DNA from 4 places in the Brevibacterium metallidurans genome. Region 1 is predicted to be linked to each of the others. Evidence: riboswitches for the same ligand, from Rfam matches in the RefSeq annotation. Region 1 holds a riboswitch; each other region holds the start of a gene.
The links. Region 1 has a riboswitch for thiamine pyrophosphate ahead of AACX88_RS14675 (ECF transporter S component). Riboswitches for the same ligand answer to the same signal wherever they lie in the genome.

Region 2: it holds a riboswitch for thiamine pyrophosphate, as region 1 does, so the genes downstream of both, AACX88_RS16795 (TenA family protein) here and AACX88_RS14675 (ECF transporter S component) in region 1, are expected to answer to the same signal.
Region 3: it holds a riboswitch for thiamine pyrophosphate, as region 1 does, so the genes downstream of both, thiO (glycine oxidase ThiO) here and AACX88_RS14675 (ECF transporter S component) in region 1, are expected to answer to the same signal.
Region 4: it holds a riboswitch for thiamine pyrophosphate, as region 1 does, so the genes downstream of both, thiM (hydroxyethylthiazole kinase) here and AACX88_RS14675 (ECF transporter S component) in region 1, are expected to answer to the same signal.

Annotation. Positions count from the first base shown of each region.
Region 1 covers NZ_BAAAAF010000014.1:63,961-68,622, reverse strand. The annotation lists gene AACX88_RS14685 (energy-coupling factor transporter transmembrane component T family protein) at 1-643, opposite strand, end outside; gene AACX88_RS14680 (ABC transporter ATP-binding protein) at 627-2,105, opposite strand; gene AACX88_RS14675 (ECF transporter S component) at 2,105-2,725, opposite strand; TPP riboswitch at 2,751-2,859, opposite strand; gene AACX88_RS14670 (universal stress protein) at 2,899-3,876, opposite strand; gene AACX88_RS14665 (DUF4916 domain-containing protein) at 4,166-4,662, opposite strand, start outside.
Region 2 covers NZ_BAAAAF010000026.1:30-4,691, forward strand. The annotation lists gene AACX88_RS16790 (hypothetical protein) at 142-1,374, opposite strand; gene AACX88_RS16795 (TenA family protein) at 1,419-2,102, opposite strand; TPP riboswitch at 2,100-2,202, opposite strand; gene AACX88_RS16800 (ATP-grasp domain-containing protein) at 2,212-3,246, opposite strand; gene AACX88_RS16805 (VOC family protein) at 3,363-3,725, shown strand; gene AACX88_RS16810 (HutD family protein) at 3,763-4,263, shown strand; gene AACX88_RS16815 (hypothetical protein) at 4,517-4,662, shown strand, end outside.
Region 3 covers NZ_BAAAAF010000015.1:21,920-26,581, reverse strand. The annotation lists gene AACX88_RS14945 (thiazole synthase) at 1-733, opposite strand, end outside; gene thiS (sulfur carrier protein ThiS) at 735-971, opposite strand; gene thiO (glycine oxidase ThiO) at 1,026-2,156, opposite strand; TPP riboswitch at 2,147-2,250, opposite strand; gene thiE (thiamine phosphate synthase) at 2,274-2,966, shown strand; gene AACX88_RS14925 (ketopantoate reductase family protein) at 2,963-3,877, shown strand; gene AACX88_RS14920 (DedA family protein) at 3,831-4,541, opposite strand.
Region 4 covers NZ_BAAAAF010000003.1:145,159-149,820, forward strand. The annotation lists gene AACX88_RS05490 (ATP-binding cassette domain-containing protein) at 1-600, shown strand, start outside; gene AACX88_RS05495 (sugar ABC transporter permease) at 597-1,808, shown strand; TPP riboswitch at 1,994-2,095, shown strand; gene thiM (hydroxyethylthiazole kinase) at 2,083-2,943, shown strand; gene thiE (thiamine phosphate synthase) at 2,940-3,638, shown strand; gene thiD (bifunctional hydroxymethylpyrimidine kinase/phosphomethylpyrimidine kinase) at 3,635-4,501, shown strand; gene AACX88_RS05515 (TenA family protein) at 4,603-4,662, shown strand, end outside.

The DNA.
Region 1 (4,662 bases):
GGAGGACGAAGATGCCGGCGAAGAGAGAGCCGGTGCGCCGCACGATCGACCCGCCGGCCAGCCCGCGGGCGCGTCGCGCCATCGACAGGGTCTGCCATTCGGTGACGAGGAGGCCGAGCAGGCGGGAGGCCGCGAGCACGGAGACGACGACCGTCTCCGGGAGCCGCAGACGCTGGACGAGGGCATCCGAGAGATCCCGGGGATCGATCGTCGAGGCGAGGACGACGAGTGGGACGGCGAGCGCGAGCGCGCGGACGAAGATCGCCGCGGCGGACTCCAGCGACCCCGTCGTCATGAGGATCGGGCCGACATCGACGACCACGGCACCGGTCTTCTCCGCCAGTATCGCCGTGCCCCAGGCCGCGAGGAGTGCGCCCAGAGGCAGGAACCACAGGCGCTTGAGCGCCGCCCACAGATCGAGCCCGGTCAGGGGCAGGGCGAGAAGCGAGAAGGCGAGGACGACGCCGGCGGAGACGAGGTCGATGCTCAGCAGGGCACCGACCATGAGGATGAGGGCGACGGCGATCTTCGACAGCGGATTGCACCGGACCAGCGCGGTGCTGCGCACAACGGGGATGAGCTGACCGGGATCCTCGACGGCGACCCTCTCACGGGCAGTCACGGTCTCACTCAACGCGCTCACCCTCCAGGGACCGCTCCGCCGACCCGAGGACGATGCGCCGCCCCCCGATCGCGGTGAGGAAGTCATCGTCGTGGCTGACGGCGATGACGGCGCTGCCATGATCGAGGACGTCGCGGAAGAGCTCGACGAGGCCCGCCCAGGTCAGCGCATCCTGCCCGAACGTCGGTTCGTCGACGATGAGGATCTGCGGCCGCGGGGCGATCATCGCCGCCACCGACAGTCGCCGCTTCTCCCCACCGGAGAGCCCCTGCGGGTGCGCGTGGGCGACAGCGCCCAGCCCGAGCGTCCCGAGCAGGCTCTCCACCCGCGCCTCGACCTCGGCGGCCGGCCATCCGGCCAGGCGCGGACCGAGCGCGAGCTCGTCGTGCACGCTGCCTTTGAGGAACTGGTGCTCGGGCTCCTGGAAGACCATGCCGATGCGCGGGGCGAGGAACGCAGACGGCCAGCGGAACGGGCGGCCGTGCTTCGCGCCCTCGGCCAGCGGGCCGTGCGCGCGCACCTCACCGGAGAACTCCTCGACGAGTCCGGCCAGGGTCAGTGCCGTCGTCGACTTGCCCGCCCCGTTGGGTCCGACGATGCCGACCGCCTCACCGGCTGAGACCTCGAGGCTGAGGTCCGTGGCCGCAGGTGCGTGGGCGCGCGGTCGGGCGACGCTGAGTCCGGAGGCCGTCAGCAGCACGGGCGCCGAGGCGGCCGGTGCCCGATCCGGTGCGACCGGTGACTGCGCGGAGGGCAGCCAGATGCCCGAGGCCCGCAGCGCCTCGGCGAGTTCGGGATCACCGAACACCGCGACCGGACTGCCCTGGGCGAGCAGTCCGTCCCGGCCGAGGACGATGACGGTGTCGACGAACTCGGCCCACAGGCTCACCCGATGCTCGACGACGATCATCGTCGCCGAGGTGACCGCGGCCGCCGTGAGCACGGCATCGCGCACCGATGCCGCCGAGGCGGGGTCGATGTTGGCCGTCGGTTCGTCGAGGACGATGACCTCGGGCGCCATCGCGTGGATGCCGGCAAGCGCAAGACGTTGCTTCTGGCCCCCTGAGAGCGCCGCCGTGGGATGGTCGGTGGGCAGGTCGAGGCCCATCGCGGCCAGCGACGACCCGATGCGCTCGTCGATGACCTCGACCGGCAGGCCGAGGTTCTCCATGCCGAAGGCGACGTCGTCGCCGACGCGAGAGAAGATCACCTGCGAATCGGGGTCCTGGAGGACGAGCCCGGTGACACCTCGGCGGGGGTCAGGGGCATCGTCGCCGATGAGGATCTCACCGGTGGACTCTCCGGCCTCGACGGGCAGGACCCCGGCGATCGCATGGAGCAGCGTCGACTTCCCCGCCCCTGACGGGCCGAGGAGGAGGACCTTCTCTCCGGCGGCGATGTCGAGGTCGAGGGGACCGATCGCGGCAGCGTCCCGATCGGCGTGCCGCCACGAGAAGCCGCGGGCGCGGACCGGCAGACCCATCAGCGCATGCGGCCGGAGGCGAACGAGCTCAGCGCCCCGGTCTTCGCGATCGCGCGGTAGGCATACCAGGCGCCGATGCCGGAGATGACGATGCCGGAGACGATCGCACATGCGGCGTAGGCGAACTGGTAGGTCAGCTGCCATTCGGCGTTGTAGAGGATGTTCTCGCTCACCGCCATGAAGGCCGCTGCGACGAGACCGGACAGCGTCGTCACCCACAGGGTGAACTTCCGGTAGCCGAAGGCCGCGAAGACGAGTTCGGCGCCGAGGCCCTGGATGAAGCCCGAGAGCAGCACGGTCGAGCCGAAGTGGGAGCCGAGGACGCCTTCGACGAGGGCGGCGAGGACCTCGCACAGGAGCGCGGCACCCGGTTTGCGGATGATCGCCCCGGCCAAGGGACCGGCGAGCACCCACAGGCCGGCGATGAGCCCGATCGAGGGCGGGAAGGCTTGGAAGCCGAGTTCGATGACCTTCCAGCTCGCCGCGAGCACCCAGAAGATCAGGCCCACGGCGATGCCGAGGACGGCGGTGACGACGTAGTCGACGACCCGCCACTTCTTCGTCGGCGGGGCCTGGGTGTACGCGGGTGCGGATGTCGCGGGCGCGGTGGTGTTCGGCATTGTGCCTCCTCGTATCTCAAGGAGGGGTAGAAGAGTCTCGACTTCCTTCGGCGGTGCTAACCGCATCAGGTTCGAGGGTCTGCAGCATCATCTGCACTCTCAGCGCCCCTGCTGGCGCTCCCCTGTCGTGTGGGCACCACTGTACAACACGACCACCGGCCCGCAGGCCCGTCTCAGCTGGGGACGATCATCACCGGGCCTTCGGCATGGTGGAGGACTCCGCGGGAGACCGAACCGAGGAGCGCGGACTTCACCGCGCCGCGGCCCCGGGTGCCGAGCACCGTGAGCTGGGCCCGCTTCGTGGCCTCCGAGAGCATCGAGACCGCATCCCCGACGACCACCGAGGTGGAGATCGGCAGACCAGGGAACTGCTCGCCGAGGGCATCGGCCTCCGTCGAGAGGGCGGTCTCGAGCTGCTTCTGCCGACGGTCTGCGACATCCCCGCCGACCTCGAGATCGGGGTACCAGTAGAGCCATTCCTCACCGGCCGGCAGCACCGAGACGATCTCGAGGCCCGTCTGCCTGGAGGAGGCCACCTCGGCGGCGGTGAACATCGCGATCCGGGCGGCCTCGGAGCCGTCGACGGCGACGACGACCGATCCGCTCGAGTCCTCACGGCGGGCGGAGTGCTTGGGCACGACGATCGTCGGGCAGTGCGAATGGGGCGGCAGGGCTGTCGAGACCGAGCCGAGCATGCGGCCGATGAAGCCGCCGCGACCGCGGGCGCCGACGATGAGGACCTCGGCGTTCGAGCTCAGTCGCACGAGCACGCCTGCGGCGTCGCCGGACTCGGCGGCGTAAGTGACCTGTCCGGGATGGTCGCGCAGGAGGTCGGCCGCCTCGGCGAGCAGCTTCTCCGCTCCGCGCATCGCGGCCTCGTCCTCGGGTTCGGAGGGGATCGAGGCCATGTTCGGGTAGATCATCAGCGGCATCGTGAACGCGGTGACCACCGTGAGCTGAACGCCGCGGTGGAGTGCCTCGGCGGCGCCGTAGCGCAGGGCCAGGGCTGCGAGCTCCGAGCCGTCGAAGCCGACGAGGACGCCGAGTTCGCGGTTGAGCCCGGATTCGTCGGGTCGGGGATCGGCGGCCCGGTCGTCGGTCGGGTTCGCGGCGGCCTGGCGGGTGGGGATCCGATGGGAGTCGGCGTTCATGGCAGTCCTCTCGACGGGGCCTGACCAACCCTGACGATGACGACGGCCCCGAAAACCACATCCGTCCTCGTCGACTTCAGTCTATCAGGGCGTTTCTACAGCGTGTAGAAAAGTCGCCGAGGCGGCCGCGGGGGTTGCCGTGCGACCGCCGGGTTGCTGTGGGTGTGTCGGGGTGTCGAGTTCTGGACCCTCGGTGTCGATTCTGGTCGCGGAAATCGACACTCAGCGTCCAGGAGTCGTGGGCGCCGCGCGCGAATCGCACAGTGCGCTCTCGCCGGGCCGCGCTGCCTCAGGTGGGGAAGCCGAGGTAGGTGAGCGCGGTGCGCAGGATGTGCTCCTGTCCGTGGCGGAGTTCGGCGACGATGTCCTCGCGCAGTGCTTCCTCGGGGGTGAGCCAGTCGAGGCTGAGTGCGTCGGCCCTTGGCGTGCATTCGCCGCGGACCTCCATGATGAAGCACATCGAGATCGCATGCTGGCGGGGGTCGTGGAGCAACGAGGTGCCCTCGGTGGGGAAGTACTCGGCGATCTGGAAGGGTGTGATGGCCGGCGGGACGACGGGCAGGGCGAGTGGGCCGAGGTCGTTCTCCGCATGCCGCAGCAGCGCCTGGCGGATGGACTCGTGGTAGCGGATCCGTCCGCCGATGACCTCCCGGCCGAGGACGCCGTCGTCGAGGCTGCGCAGGAGCAGGCCGATCCGTTCGACGTTGCCGGCCTCGCCCACGCGGACCGGAACGGCATTGACATAGGGGATGGGGAGACGGCGGCGGACCTGGGCGAACTCGTTGT
Region 2 (4,662 bases), on a different contig from region 1:
TCTCGACGATCGAACGAGGCAAATCACGCGATGATGAGTTCGCAAGCAGGTATCGCAAATTTCTCCTCAATGCCGCTTGACTGAGCATAGGAGCATCATGAGGTGTCGGGACTGTGGTGTCGAGCGTGCTGCGGGGGACGGTCAGAACTCGCCGAGGCCGTTGCGGAGGATGTCGCGAAGCACGGAGCGGTAGAGGCCGAGTTCCTCGAAGCCGTCGATTTCGGAATCCCCCAGGGCCACGGTGTCCGTTGTCAGTTCCCTGACGCAGACGACGCTGCTCGATCCGAGCGCATCTGTGCCGAACAGGAGGAGGCTGGCGACGATCGCGGTCTCGGTGCTCGGCAGCGACCTCGTCGCCAGAGACGCGACGCGGGGGTCGAGCGGGCCGGTGGGAGAGTCGTCGGGGACGAGCGAGTGGAGTTCGGGGATCGTCTCGCGCATCAGACGTGAGGGTTCGTCGTCGTCCTGGTCGAAGCTGTCGATGAGTTCGAGTTCGCGTTCGAACGTCATCCGTGACAGGGCGCCGACGAGGAGGTTCTCATCGAGCAGCGGGGTGCGTCGGGTGTACCACCGGATGACGTCCTCGGAGTCGGTGGTGAGCACGAGTGACCAGACGGCGCTGACGTCGACGTCTTCAGGGAGCGGAAGAAAGGCCCAGCCGTCGAAGATCTGCCCGAACGTCGTGATCGGAGGGGACGTCTGGTCGCCGCTGAGGACAGAGGTCACTTCGGTCGCCGGAGCCGTGCGTTCGGAATCGGTGCTGGTCTCGCTCTCGGCAGTCGCCTCGGAACCGTCTGCGGCGTCAGCTCCATCGACGTCGTCGTCGAAGGGGCTGGAGGAGAGGGTCTCGGCGAAGCGCGTCTGCGCGACGCGGAGCAGGCCCTCGATGAGTTCGCTGCTGACGTCTTCGTTGAGGAGCTCCACGTTGCCCGATTCGAAGGGGTCGTCGTCGCAGATCAGGGCGACGTAGCGGCCAGTGGGTTCGTGACCGTCGGGAAGCGGGTAGACCATGAGGCGGGACAGCGCCGCCGAGGCTTCCTCGACGAGGACGTCGCCGCTGAGATCGGACAGGGTGCGGTCCATGGGCGCAGCGGTCTCGTCGGCTACCTCGTCAGATCCGTCATCGCTGTCGACCCACGTATTCGCCGCCTCGGTTTCGACGAGGAAGCCGGAGATCTGAGCGAGGATCGTCGAGTACGACGCCCCGTCCGAGGTCCGTTCGATCCACCCGGTCTCCCCGTCCGAGTCCTCCGTTTCGAAGTAGCCCCACACCATGGTGGGGAAGAACTTCGGCGGCACGGATTCGATGATCTCCGGGCTGAAGACTCCGAAGGGAATGCGGTCGGCGTCGGGGACGGCGGGCGAATCGTTCATCGGTCAATCGTGCCACGGGAGGGGCGTGCCGCGGCCGCCGAGGTCTACGAGTGCTGAGACCGGTACGCCTCGTCGAAGAACGCGCGCTCGAGGCCGACGGCTCGCCCCCACAGCGCGGTCAGCCGGTCCCGGGTCGCGACCGCCTCGGCGTCGTCCCCTCGAGGCACGACGCGTTCGAGTTCGTCGACGAGGAACTGCACCCAGGCGGCGAAGTCCTCACCGCGGTGGAGCTCGATCCACCCGACGTGGACATCGCGAGTGGGCATGTCTCGCTCCAGCTCGCCCCAATCGAGGTAGAGCCATTCGGCGATGACGAGGACGACGAGGAGATCCGGGTACGACGCCGAGGCGACCGCCCCCTTCATGACATCCCGGAAGCCCGCGGTCGGAGCCAGCAGGACGGGGTCGGCATAGTCTTCGGGACTCACCCTCACCTCGGCGAAGGCGCGGACGAAGTACGAATCCTCATCGGCTTCGAGGAACCCGAGCTGCCGGGCGAACCGCAGCTTCGCCTCGATCCGGTCGGCATGGGCCACACACGCGCCGAGCATCGCGAGGAAGTCCTCGAAGAACTGATAGTCCTGGATGAGATAGGTCGCCATGACCTCGTCGGGGACGGTGCCCGCGAAGAGCTCCTCGACGAATCGGTGGCCGACGGCCGCCGCCCAATCCTCGTCGGCTGACCTGCGCAGCGCCTCGACGGCACCGCCTGCTGGCACAGTGATCATTCGTGTCCTCCAACTTCCTCCGCCGGCATTGCCCGGATCAGGTGTAAGGGTCTGCGTGCGCACTCTCAGCGCCGGATTCGGCGCTCCCCTGTGGTGGTTCGAGACTATCTCACATCGCCGGGACTGCGGCATCCGTCGGCACTCCGGTCACCTCGCCGAGGTGGTCGGCGAGGACCTCGGCGATTCGGGCGCCCGCAGGCTGACGTCCGGCGGCTCGCTCGGCCTTCTCGACTGCGGAGTTGTAGTTCGTGTTCGTGTTGATGTCGTAGACGACCTGCCGGCCGTCGGCGGTCTCGATGAACTCGACCCCCGCGAAGTCGATGCCGAGATCGCGCAGGAGCGCTTCGAGCCGGCCGATGAGAGGCGTCTCTGCAGTGATCGACTCCCGCCGGGTGAACTGGGCGAAGGGCGCGCCCGCGCCTGGCGCACTGCCAGCGCCGCCCGCACCCGGGATCTCGCACGCGTCGGCAGGGCAGAGTTCGAACGAGCCGGCCGAGACGTCGACGGCGACCGCGTAGTGGAAGCGTCCGCCGATGAACTCGGCGCGAGTGATGAACGGTTCGGCGGGCTGGAGGTACTCCTGGACGAGCGTGATGCCGTCGATCGGCTCGTTCGCCCCTCCCGGACCGAAGTCGGCGATCACGGCATCGAGCTCGGCCTGCGCATCGAACCGCCGCACCCCCAGCCCCTTGCCGCCCTGGTTGTGCTTCGTGATGAACGGGGGAGCGAAGTCGGCAGCCGCCTCGGCGAGGGCGCCGGATCCGAACGCCGCAGCCGTGCGGGGGACGTCGAAGCCGCGGGACTCAAGCTCCCGATGCTGACGGATCTTGCTCACCTCGAGCTCATAGACGTCCGCGCCGCTGACGACCGTGCGCCCGGCGGCCTCGAGCCACGCGAGCACGGCCCGGCCGTAGTCCTTGACGTGCGGGTCCGTGCGGGTGTGCGAGGACGCCGAGAGCCGGGACCAGAAGATCCCCTCCGGCGGCTCCGCGGAGAGGTCGATCGTCGACCCCGGCAGCAGCCATTCGACGAACTCGACGCCCTGGGCGTCGAGCGCCTCGGCGAAGGGCGGAATCCACTCGGGATTGTCGTGGATGATGTAGACCGCGGGATGGTCGGCGACGGGCAGCTGATGGGTGCGCATGGAGGCCTCGTGTCATCGGTTCGGATTGCGTGGCATATTGCTCAACAATCCTACGGGTCGCGGGATTCCCGTCGCCGCCCTTCTTCGTGTCCGTCCACCGGCGTAGACTCTGCACCATGGCTATCGCAAAGCAGCCCGTGGTCGTTCTCGATGCTCCGGATGCTGGTGAGCTCGCCAAGTTCTACGGCGACCTCCTCGACTGGCAGGTCCGCGTCGACGACGACGGCACGTGGGCAGAGATCACATCCGACTCCTGGCCGCCCATCTGCTTCCAGCAGGTCGAGGACTACCGCGCCCCGGGCTGGCCCAGCCAGGACCATCCGCAGCAGATGCACATCGACGTCATGGTCGACGACCTCGACACCGCCGAGGCGCAGGTCCTCGAACTCGGCGCCGGGAAGGCCGAATTCCAGCCGGGCGAGACCTTCCGCGTCTTCCTCGATCCCGCCGGCCACCCTTTCTGCCTCTGCGTGAACTGACCCTCCGGGATAGGGCCGTGCGCCTACGATGGGGGCCATGCGCCGCATCGCCTCCTTCGCAGACATCACCCCCGCAGCCTGGGCCAATGGTGCCGGGGAGACGACCGAACTCGTCTCCCTCGTCGAGTCCGCAGCTCTCACCCCTGACCGTGCGCGGTGGCGTCTGAGCATCGCCCGCCTCGAACGACCCGGGCCGTTCTCCTCCCTGCCCGGCGTTGATCGGACGTTCCTTCCCACCGCCGAGGTGGTCCTCGAGATCTCCGGCACCCCGCACCGGGCAGGGCCCGACAGTCCCCTGCGCTTCACCGGCGATTCCGAGGTCGTCCTCACCGAACTGAGTGAGCCTTGCTTCGCCGTCAACCTCATGGTCGAGACCGGCGGCAGTCTGCAGGGCCTGACGATGATCCCGGCACCGAGCGGACCCGCGCGCTTCGTCCTCACCCTCGACTCCGACGAGCAGTGGGGACGGTTCGACCTCCTCGAACTCGGCACGGGTGACGAACTGCCCGACCGCCTCGGCGTCGTCGGATTCGACTGACACAGCCCACGGATTCGACCGGCACTGCACACGGATCCGGCTGACGCGGTCGTCGGATTCGACCGACACCATGATCCTGGGGAAAACGTGCGAGTCGCGTGTACCGGCGATCACACGGTGCGGCATCATCGCTGGTCATGCGTGAGGTCCGACGTCTGGCGTCCAGCCGGTTCTCAGGATCGGGAGACCCCGGTCAGGAACTCCGGACCTCTGCAGAGAATACTGGGAGACGACACACGTTCTTGGAGGTACTTTGGCGTCGCATCAGAGAGACGAGCACAACCCGACCGATCCCGCAGCCGGCAGCGGCGCAGCGGGATCGACGCCGTCGTCGGAGCCGACGCCCGGCACCCAGCCGTCGCACACCCTGCCGCTCATCACCGAGGAGATGACGGCCGC
Region 3 (4,662 bases), on a different contig from region 1:
AGGCCAGGGCGAGGGGACGCTTTGGGATGCGGCCGGCCGAATAGGCCAGACGTCCTGCATCGACGGCCAGAGCCATCGCCCGGGCCATCGCCGGTGCGTCATGGGCGCGGGTGACCGCGGAGGCGAGCAGCACCGCCGTGCACCCGAGCTCCATCGCCAGCGCCGCGTCCGAGGCCGTGCCGATGCCCGCGTCGAGGATGACGGGCACCTGCGCGCGGGAGACGATCGTTTCGATGTTGTGAGGGTTGAGGATGCCCAGCCCCGAACCGATCGGGGCACCCGCGGGCATGACTGCTGCGACCCCGGCATCCTCGAGCCGCTTCGCCAGCGCCGGGTCGTCGTTCGTGTACGCGAAGACCTCGAAGCCGTCGAGGACGAGCTCCTCGGCGGCGCGGAAGAGCTCGACCGGATCCGGCAGCAGCGTGTCCTCGTCGGCGATGACCTCGAGTTTGACCCACGAGGTCTTGAGCGCCTCCCTGGCCAGCTGTGCGGTGAGTACGGCGTCGCGGGCCGTGTAGCATCCGGCGGTGTTGGGCAGGGCCCGGATGTGCAGCCGCTGAAGCAGGGCGAAGACCGAGTCCCGGGCTTCGGCGTCGAAGCGGCGGATCGCGACCGTCGTCAGCTCTGTCGCCGAGGCGGTGAGTGCGTCTTCGAGGATGGTCAGGGTGCTCGCCCCACCAGTGCCCATGACGAGGTGGGAGTCGAAGGTCGTGCCGTCGATCGTCCAGCTCATCTCAGCCTCCCTGCACTGCGGTGACGAGGTCGACGGTGTGCCCGCCTTCGATCGTGAAGTCGGCCCAGAGTCCGCGGCGGACGACTTCGCCGTCGATGGCCAGTGCCACACCGAGGCGGCCGCCGTCGGCCGGGGTGCCGTCGGGTGTCAGCTGTCGACCGGTGACGTCTTCGACGAGCGCGCGGGCGGTGGTGCCCGCTTCGAGTTCCCGGCTCTCGCCGTTGAGGGTGATGATCATGGTGTCTTCCTTGCAGTGGTGGGTCGGTGGAGCAGTCCGCAGTGGTGGTCGATGTCAGTGTGCAGGCGCCGGCTCGCGCTCGAACCGTTCGGGGGAAAGACTCTCGAGAGCACCCGGTGGCAGCCATTCGGAGTCGGTGTCGAGGACGAGGTCGGCGCCGAGTCTCGCGCCCAGCGGTGCGAGGAGGACTCCGTGTCGGAAGTATCCGGTGGAGACGACGCAGCCGGGATCGGTGCGCCCGATGATCGGCAGGTCATCGGGGGACCCGGGACGGGCGCGGGCGGTGATCTCCGTGATCTCTGCGCGCAGCAGTCCGGGCACAAGGCGTTCGGCGTCGTGGAGGAGCCGGTGGACGCCTTCGGCGAGGACACCGGGGCGACCGTCCTCGCGTGAGGTGGCCCCGAGGACGAGTTCCCCGTCGGGTCGGGGCACGATGTAGACGGGTCGGCCGGCGACGAGTCCGCGGATCGTGCGGGTGAGCAGCGGCGGCGACTGGGGGTCGCTGCGGAGGCGGATGATGTCGCCGTGGACGGCGCGCAGCGGCAGCAGGGGCGCCTCGGCGATCGCGTTGCCCGCCTCCCCGGCGGCGATGACGACCTGGTCGCCGGTGAGCAGGCTCCCGTCGGACAGGCCCACCCCGGTGGTCCGACCCGCGGTGCGCACGATCTCTATGGCCTCCATGCGCACGACGCGCTCGGCGAGCAGACCGAGCAGGGCAGCGGTCACCCTGCGGGGGTCGATCGCATGGTCGCCGGGGATCCGCACGGCACCGCACACACCCGGCGCCAGCGCCGGTTCGAGAGCACGGGCCTGGGACCCGGTGAGAAGTTCGACCGCGGAACCCGCCCGGATCTGCAGGCTGCGGAGCTCGCGCAGAGTGGTGAGGTCGGCACGGTCGCCGGCGCACACGAGGGTCTCCGCCGCAGTCTCGCCGAGGTCGTCGCCGGAGGCGGCGGCCAACCGGGCTGAGAAGTCGGGGTAGAGCGCGGCCGAGGCGCGCATGAGCGGGAAGAGCGGGGACTGGCCCCAGGCGATCTCTGCAGCTGGGGCGATCATTCCCGCCGCCGCGTACGTCGCTCCCTCACCCGGCTGCGGGTCGACGACCGTGACCGCGGCTCCCCGGGACTCGAGCTCCCACGCCGTGGCCAGGCCGATGATCCCGGCCCCGATGACGATGACGTGCATGCGATTCTCCCTCCGGCGGCATGACCCGCATCAGGTGTGACGGTCGGCACGAAGCCCTCTCAGCCTCCCATGCGAGGCTCCCGCGAACTCCTCTACTCTAGGAGCATGGTTCCCGCGATGACAACGTCCACCGCAGAGCGAGACATCACCCCCGCACAGCGGCAGCGAGCGCTCGCCGACTCCCGCCTCTACCTGTGCACCGACGCCCGCAGGAGACAGGGGGATCTGCCGGAGTTCCTCGACGCCGCCTACGCGGGAGGCGTCGACATCATCCAGCTGCGGGACAAAGCCCTCGAAGCCCGCGAGGAGATCGCCGCCCTCGAGGTCCTCAGGGACGCGGCCCGGCGTCACGGAAGGCTCTTCTCCGTCAACGACCGCGCCGATGTCGCCCTCCTCGTCGGCGCCGACGTCTTCCACGTCGGGCAGGATGACCTCACGAGCGCCCAGGCCCGCCGTGTCCTCGGACCCGACGTCCTCCTCGGCCGCTCCACGCACTCGGTCGACCAGGCGCTCGCCGCCGAGGCGGACCCGGAGATCGACTACTTCTGCCTCGGCCCCGTGTGGGAGACCCCGACGAAACCGGGCCGGCCTGCCGTCGGCCTCGAACCGCTGACGACCATCGCCGGCACCGTGACCACCCCGTGGTTCGCGATCGGCGGGATCGCCTCCGGGCAGCGCCTCGACGCCGTCCGGCAGGCGGGAGCCGAGCGCATCGTCGTCGTCCGTGCCCTCACCGAGGCGGCCGACCCTGCCGCAGCCGCCGCGCAGCTGCGCGGCGAACTCACCCGCAGTCAGGCAGGTGCACTGTGAGGATCCTCATCGCCGGCGCCGGCGCCACCGGCGGAGCTTTCGGCACCCGTCTGGTCGAAGCCGGTCGCGACGTCACCTTCCTCGTCCGCGGCGAACGTGCCGAGGCGCTGCGCGCCTCCGGTCTGCGCTTCATCGGCCCTGACGAGGACCGGACGAACCCGGTGGTCGTGGTCACCGCCGAGGAGCTCGCCGCGACTTCCGAGCTTGCCGACCTCATCCTGCTGGCCGTCAAAGCCGGGGGACTCGAGTCGATCATCGACGACCTGCGGCCCGCGGTGGGTCCGAACACGCTCATCATCCCGTTCCTCAACGGGATGGCCCATATCGACCGGCTGCGCGAGGAGTTCCCGGACCAGGTGCTCGGCGGGCTCGTCAAGATCGTCGGCACGATGCGCGGATACGACGTCGTGCAGATGACGGATCTGGCGACGATGACGATCGGTCGCCTCGGCGGGGGAGAGGTGCCGGCCGCCATCGTCGAGGCCCTCGACGTTCCCGGCTTCCGCCTCCAGGTCATCGACTCCGTCGACGATGCGCTGTGGGAGAAATGGGTGTTCATCGCCGCGGCCGGAGTCGTCACCTGCCTCTTCCGCGCCCCTGTCGGAGCGATCATGGCCGCCGGAGGCGAACCCCACGTCGTGGCGATCATCGACGAACTCGAAGCCGTGGCGATGCGGGCAGGACACCCCGTCTCCGCCCGCGCCCGCGCGGCCACCCTGTCGATGCTCACCGCGGAGGGCTCGTCGTTCACCTCGTCCCTCTACCGTGACGTCACGGCGGGACTGCCGAACGAGACCGAGCACATCCTCGGCCACCTCGCGGCCACGGCGGCCGGACTCGGGGTGGCGACGCCGCTGCTCGACCTCACTCTCGTACAGCTGCGAGCAGGCGAGATCGACCGATCGGACTGACCGGCTCGGCGGCACCGTGGTCGTCCGCGGAACCCGCCGCGGACCGGTCGGGCTGCGTCCCAGCCGACCGGCCTGCCCGCCTTCCGCGCAGACGGCGGACGGCCTCGGCGAGGCCCGTGAGGACGAAGGCGATGCCGACGCCGAGGACGACGCCCCACAGCGGCTGGTCGCGGAACATCGCCCCGCCGAGGAGGCCGATCCCGGCCGCGTAGACCGACCAGGCGAGGCAGCCGATGAAGTCCACGGCGAGGAACCGGCCGAGCGGATAGCGGAGCATGCCCGAGGCGATGGTCGTGGCGGTGCGCCCGCCGGGGATGAACCGTCCGGCGACGAGCATCGCCCCACCGCGCTCACCGAACATCGCCTGCGTCGCGTCGAGGAGACGGCGCAGGCGGGCCGAGCGCACCCACCGATCGGTGACCCGGCTGCCCCCGCGGCCCACACAGTGGGCGGCGAGGTCGCCGAGGAGCGCTCCGAGAGCGGCCGCTGCGATGATGCCCGCCGCATGCGGACTGCCCGTGACCGCATACGCGGCCGCGGTGATGACGACGGTCTCCGAGGGAACGATCGGCACGAGCGAATCGAGACTCGCGACGAGTGCGATGAGGAGGTAGAGCCACGGGGATTCGAGCGTCTGGCGGATGAGGTCGAGAGCGAAGTCCATGTCTCACCACCGTACGCACGCTCGGGCCGCAGCGATACGAGGACGCACCCACGACCGGAGGCGGATCTCCCGACGATGCACTGAGGGAAACCGGAACGAGCGCTGCGGTCAGGCCCCTGCT
Region 4 (4,662 bases), on a different contig from region 1:
GACGAAGGCGAGATCCGCATGGGCGGGCGCCCACAGCGGTTCTCCTCACCGAAGGACGCCCAGAAGGCCGGGGTCGCCACGGTGTTCCAGGACCTCTCCCTGTGCGAGAACCTCGACGTCGTCGCCAACCTCTTCCTCGGCCATGAGGCCACCCGCGGCGGCGTCCTCGACGAAGTGACCATGGAGGCGAAGTCGTGGGAGCTCCTGCGCAGTCTCTCGGCGAAGATCCCGAGCGTGCGCGTGCCCATCGCCGCCCTCTCCGGGGGACAGCGGCAGACGGTCGCGATCGCCCGGTCCCTCCTCGGCGAACCCTCCATCGTCATGCTCGACGAACCGACCGCCGCCCTCGGAGTCGCCCAGACCGCCGAGGTGCTCAACCTCATCGAACGCCTCCGGGACCGTGATCTCGGGGTGCTCCTCGTCAGCCACAACATGGCCGACGTCCAAGCCGTCTGCGACCGCGTCCACGTGCTGCGCCTGGGCAGGGACGCCGGGGACTTCCCCGGTGACGAACGCACGGATGTGCTCATCGCCGCCATCACCGGCGCCAACGACAACGTCGTGACCCAGCGTGCGGCGAGGAGGGGTGAGCGCCGATGACCCGCAGCTCGTTCATCACCGACGAACGGATCTCCGACGAGGGGTTCGTGCGCACCTTCTTCCGGCGGATCAAGGAGGGCCAGCTCGGCTCGTTCCCCGTCATCCTCGCGCTCATCGTCATCGTCGTCGTCTTCCAGTCGGCGAACAGCAACTTCCTCTCCCCGGCCAACCTCGTCAACCTCTCCACGCAGGTCGCCTACCTGGCGATCCTCGCGCTCGGCATCAACCTCATCCTCCTCCTCGGGGAGATCGACCTCTCGCTCGCGCAGCTCGGCGGGCTCGCGGCCTCGGTGCTCGGTGTGCTCGTCGTCCGGCAGGACGTGCCGCCGGTCATCGCGCTGACGATCATCCTGCTCCTCGGCCTCGTCGTCGGGGCGATCCAGGGCTGGTTCTTCGCCGTCGTCGGCATCCCCGCCTTCGTCGTCACTCTCGCCGGCCTCCTCGCGTTCACGGGGCTCACCCTCACCGTGCTCGGCACCCAGAAGAACCTCTCGATGGCCGACACCTTCGCCTTCGACTTCGCCAGCTACTACTTCCCGGCGATCTGGGCGTACGTCTTCGGGGCGATCGCGGTCATCGGGTTCGCCGCGGGCCTCGTCTACTCGAAGCTGCGGCGCCATGCGCAGGGGCTCGACAGTGCGAGCTGGCTGGCCGTCATCGTCCGCATCGTGCTGCTCACGGCGATCGTCTTCGGCTTCCTCATCCTCGTCAACCAGGACTTCGGTCTCGCCCTGCCGTTCTTCCTCATGATGGTCATCGCGATCGTCATCGACCTCGTGCTGCGCAAGACGCGCTACGGGCGTTCGATCTACGCCGTCGGCGGCAAGGTCGAGGCCGCGCGGCGGGCGGGCATCCGGGTGACATGGGTGCGCATCAGCGTCTTCATGACCGCCGGCGTCCTCGCCGCCCTCTTCGGCTTCGTCAAGGCCGGAGTGACGACGAACGCCGGGTCGACGCTCGTGGCGACCCAGGATCTGCTCAATGCGATCGCCGCGGCCGTCATCGGCGGCACCTCCCTCTTCGGCGGACGCGGCACGGCCTGGGCGGCGGTGCTCGGGGCGTTCGTCGTCGGCGCCATCAACAACGGCCTCTACCTCATCGGCTTCAACTCCGACGCGCAGCAGATCATCACGGCCCTCGTCCTCCTCACCGCCGTCGTCATCGACGCGGTCAGTCGGCGCGGTCAGCGCTACGTCGGCAGGGGATAGTCGCCGAGGCGGGCGCACGGCAGCTCGAATTCACCGAGACCGCCAGTTCGCGCCGAGACCGCACCTCCAGACGTGCGGTCTCGGCGCGAAGTGGCGGTCTCGGCGGTGGTGGGACCCGTGAACCGCGCGGCCCACGCGTGCGCTGCCCGCGTCACCGGCGCCTCGGCGATCCTGATACAGTCGAAGGCAATGACATGGGGTGCCCGGGGAATCGCGCCGGGCTGAGAGGACACCCATCGAACCTGATCTGGGCCATGCTAGCGAAGGGATCGTCATGACCGACCTCGATCTGTCGTCGGCGCACGCACGTCTGCGCGCGTCGAACCCGCTCATCCAATGCATCACGAACACCGTCGTGCAGCAGTTCAGTGCGAACGTGCTGCTCGCTGTCGGGGCGTCTCCGGCGATGCTCGACCACGACGCCGACGCCGCACAGTTCGCCCACCTCGCCGGCGGGCTGCTGATCAACTTCGGCACGGCGACGAACCAGCAGTTCCTCGCCGCCGACGCCGCGATCGAAGCCGTCACCGCCGATGCGAAACCCTGGGTCCTCGACCCGGTGAGCATCGGTGCCGCCGATTTCCGCACCACCCGGATCCGCCGGGCCGCTGCCGCCGGACCCACCGCGATCCGCGGCAACGCCTCGGAGATCGCGGCACTGGCCGGCGCCGGTGCCGGCGGGCGCGGAGTCGAATCCACCGACGAAGTCGACGCCGTGCTCCCCGCCGCCGCCGACCTCGCCCGCGCGACCGGCGCGATCGTCGCCGTCTCGGGTGCCCGTGACGCCGTCGTCGCCCACATCGACGGGGTCGACCATGTCGCCCGCATCGACGGCGGACACGCGTTCATGCCGCTCGTCATCGGCACCGGGTGCTCGCTCGGCGCCGTCACCACCGCCTACCTCGCCGCGGTCCCTCCGGCGGGGACGAGTTCGCAGGCCGGACCGGCAGGCGTGGGAGCGCTCGAGAGGTTCACCGCCGTCGTCGCCGCCCACGCGCATTTCGCCGTGGCCGGTGAGGCCGCCGCGACCGGGGCACTGGGTCCGGGCCGGTACGCCATGAACTTCCTCGACGCCCTCTTCACCACCGACGACGACCGCATCGCCCGCTCCCGCGTCGCGGTGACGGCGGCATGAGCGCGGCACTCGACCGCCTCGCCGGCATCGACACCCGCCTCTACCTCGTCACCGACTCCGCGCAGTGCGCCGAGGCCGGTCGGACGGTGGCCGAGACCGTGCGCTCCGCGGTCGCCGGCGGGGTCGGCATCGTCCAGGTCCGGGACAAGGACATCGACGACACCGAGTTCCTCGTCCTCACCCGTGAGGTCGTCGCCGCCGTCGCCGAGGCGGTGGCCGGCACCGACCGCCGGGTCCCCGTCTTCCTCAACGACCGGGTGGCCGTCGCCGGGCGTCTGCGCGAGGAGGGCACGGACGTCCACATCCACGTCGGCCAGTCCGACACCCCCGTCGCCGAGGTGCGCGCCCTCCTCGGCGACGCACCGCTCGTGGGTCTCTCGGCCGCCGAGGACGCCGAATTCGCCGCAGCCCGGGCCACCGGAGCGGTCGACCTCGTCGGCATCGGCCCCGTCTTCGACACGACGACGAAGGCCGACGCACCGGCCGGGATCGGCCCGGACCGCCTCGGCGAACTCGTCTCACAGGCAGGACTGCCCGCGGTGGCGATCGGCGGGATCGACGCGACACGCGTCCCGGACCTGCGCGGCCTGGGTCTCATCGGCGTCTGCGTCGTCTCGGCGATCTGCCGCGCCGCCGACCCCGAACTCGCCGCGGCCGAACTGCTCGCCGCCTACGGGGACGGGGGAGCGGTATGAGTGTGCGCCCGCCGATCGCGCTCTCGATCGCCGGCACCGACCCGAGCGGGGGAGCGGGCATCCACGCCGACCTCAAGACGTTCACCGCCCTCGGCGTGCTCGGGACCACGGCGATCACCGCGCTCGTCGCCCAGAACACGCACGGCGTCTCCCGGGTCTACCCGATCGACGAGGACTTCGTCACCGATGAGCTCGACAGCGTCCTCAATGACATGCCCGTCGATGCGACGAAGACCGGAATGCTCGGTTCGCGCTCGCTCGTCGACCTCGTCGTCGACCGGGCCTCGACCTCGGACCTAGGGTTCTTCACCGTCGACCCGGTCATGGTCGCGACCTCCGGGCACCGGCTCCTCGAAGCCGACGCCGTTGAGTCCGTGCGCACCCGCCTGCTCCCGGTGGCCGACCTCATCACCCCGAACCTCCCCGAGGCGGCTCTCCTCCTCGGCGACGACGTCGACGAAGCGCAGACTCCGGGGCAGATGCGCGAGCAGGCGCGGGAGCTCGTGGCCCGTGGGGCGCAGGCGGTGCTGCTCAAGGGCGGGCACGCGCGCGACGGAGAGGTCGCCGACATCCTCGTCACCTCGGACGGTGAGATCACCGAGTTCGCGCACCCCCGGATCGCGACGGCGAACACGCACGGCACCGGGTGCACGCTCTCGGCGGCGATCACCGCCGAGGCGGCCGTGCTCCGGCAGGCGGCTCCCGGCTCCCGGCTGAGCCCCGAACAGGTCCGCGGTGCCGTCGAACGGGGCCTGGACTTCCTCGCCCGGGCACTCGCCTCGGCGGCGGACTGGCAGGTCAGCCTTGACCCCGCCGGTGCGCACGGACCCGTCGACCACCAGGTCGACATCACCAGGCGCTGAGACCGGCAGCCCATCCACCCCGAACCGCCCGGAGAGCGCTGCCGCTCAGCGGAGCGGGCACCATTCTGCGACGATCACCTACGACCCGAGGAGACTCACTGATGACCACGAACTTCGCCGTCGGCCCGAACACCACCGAACTCTGGGAGCACGTGCGCCCG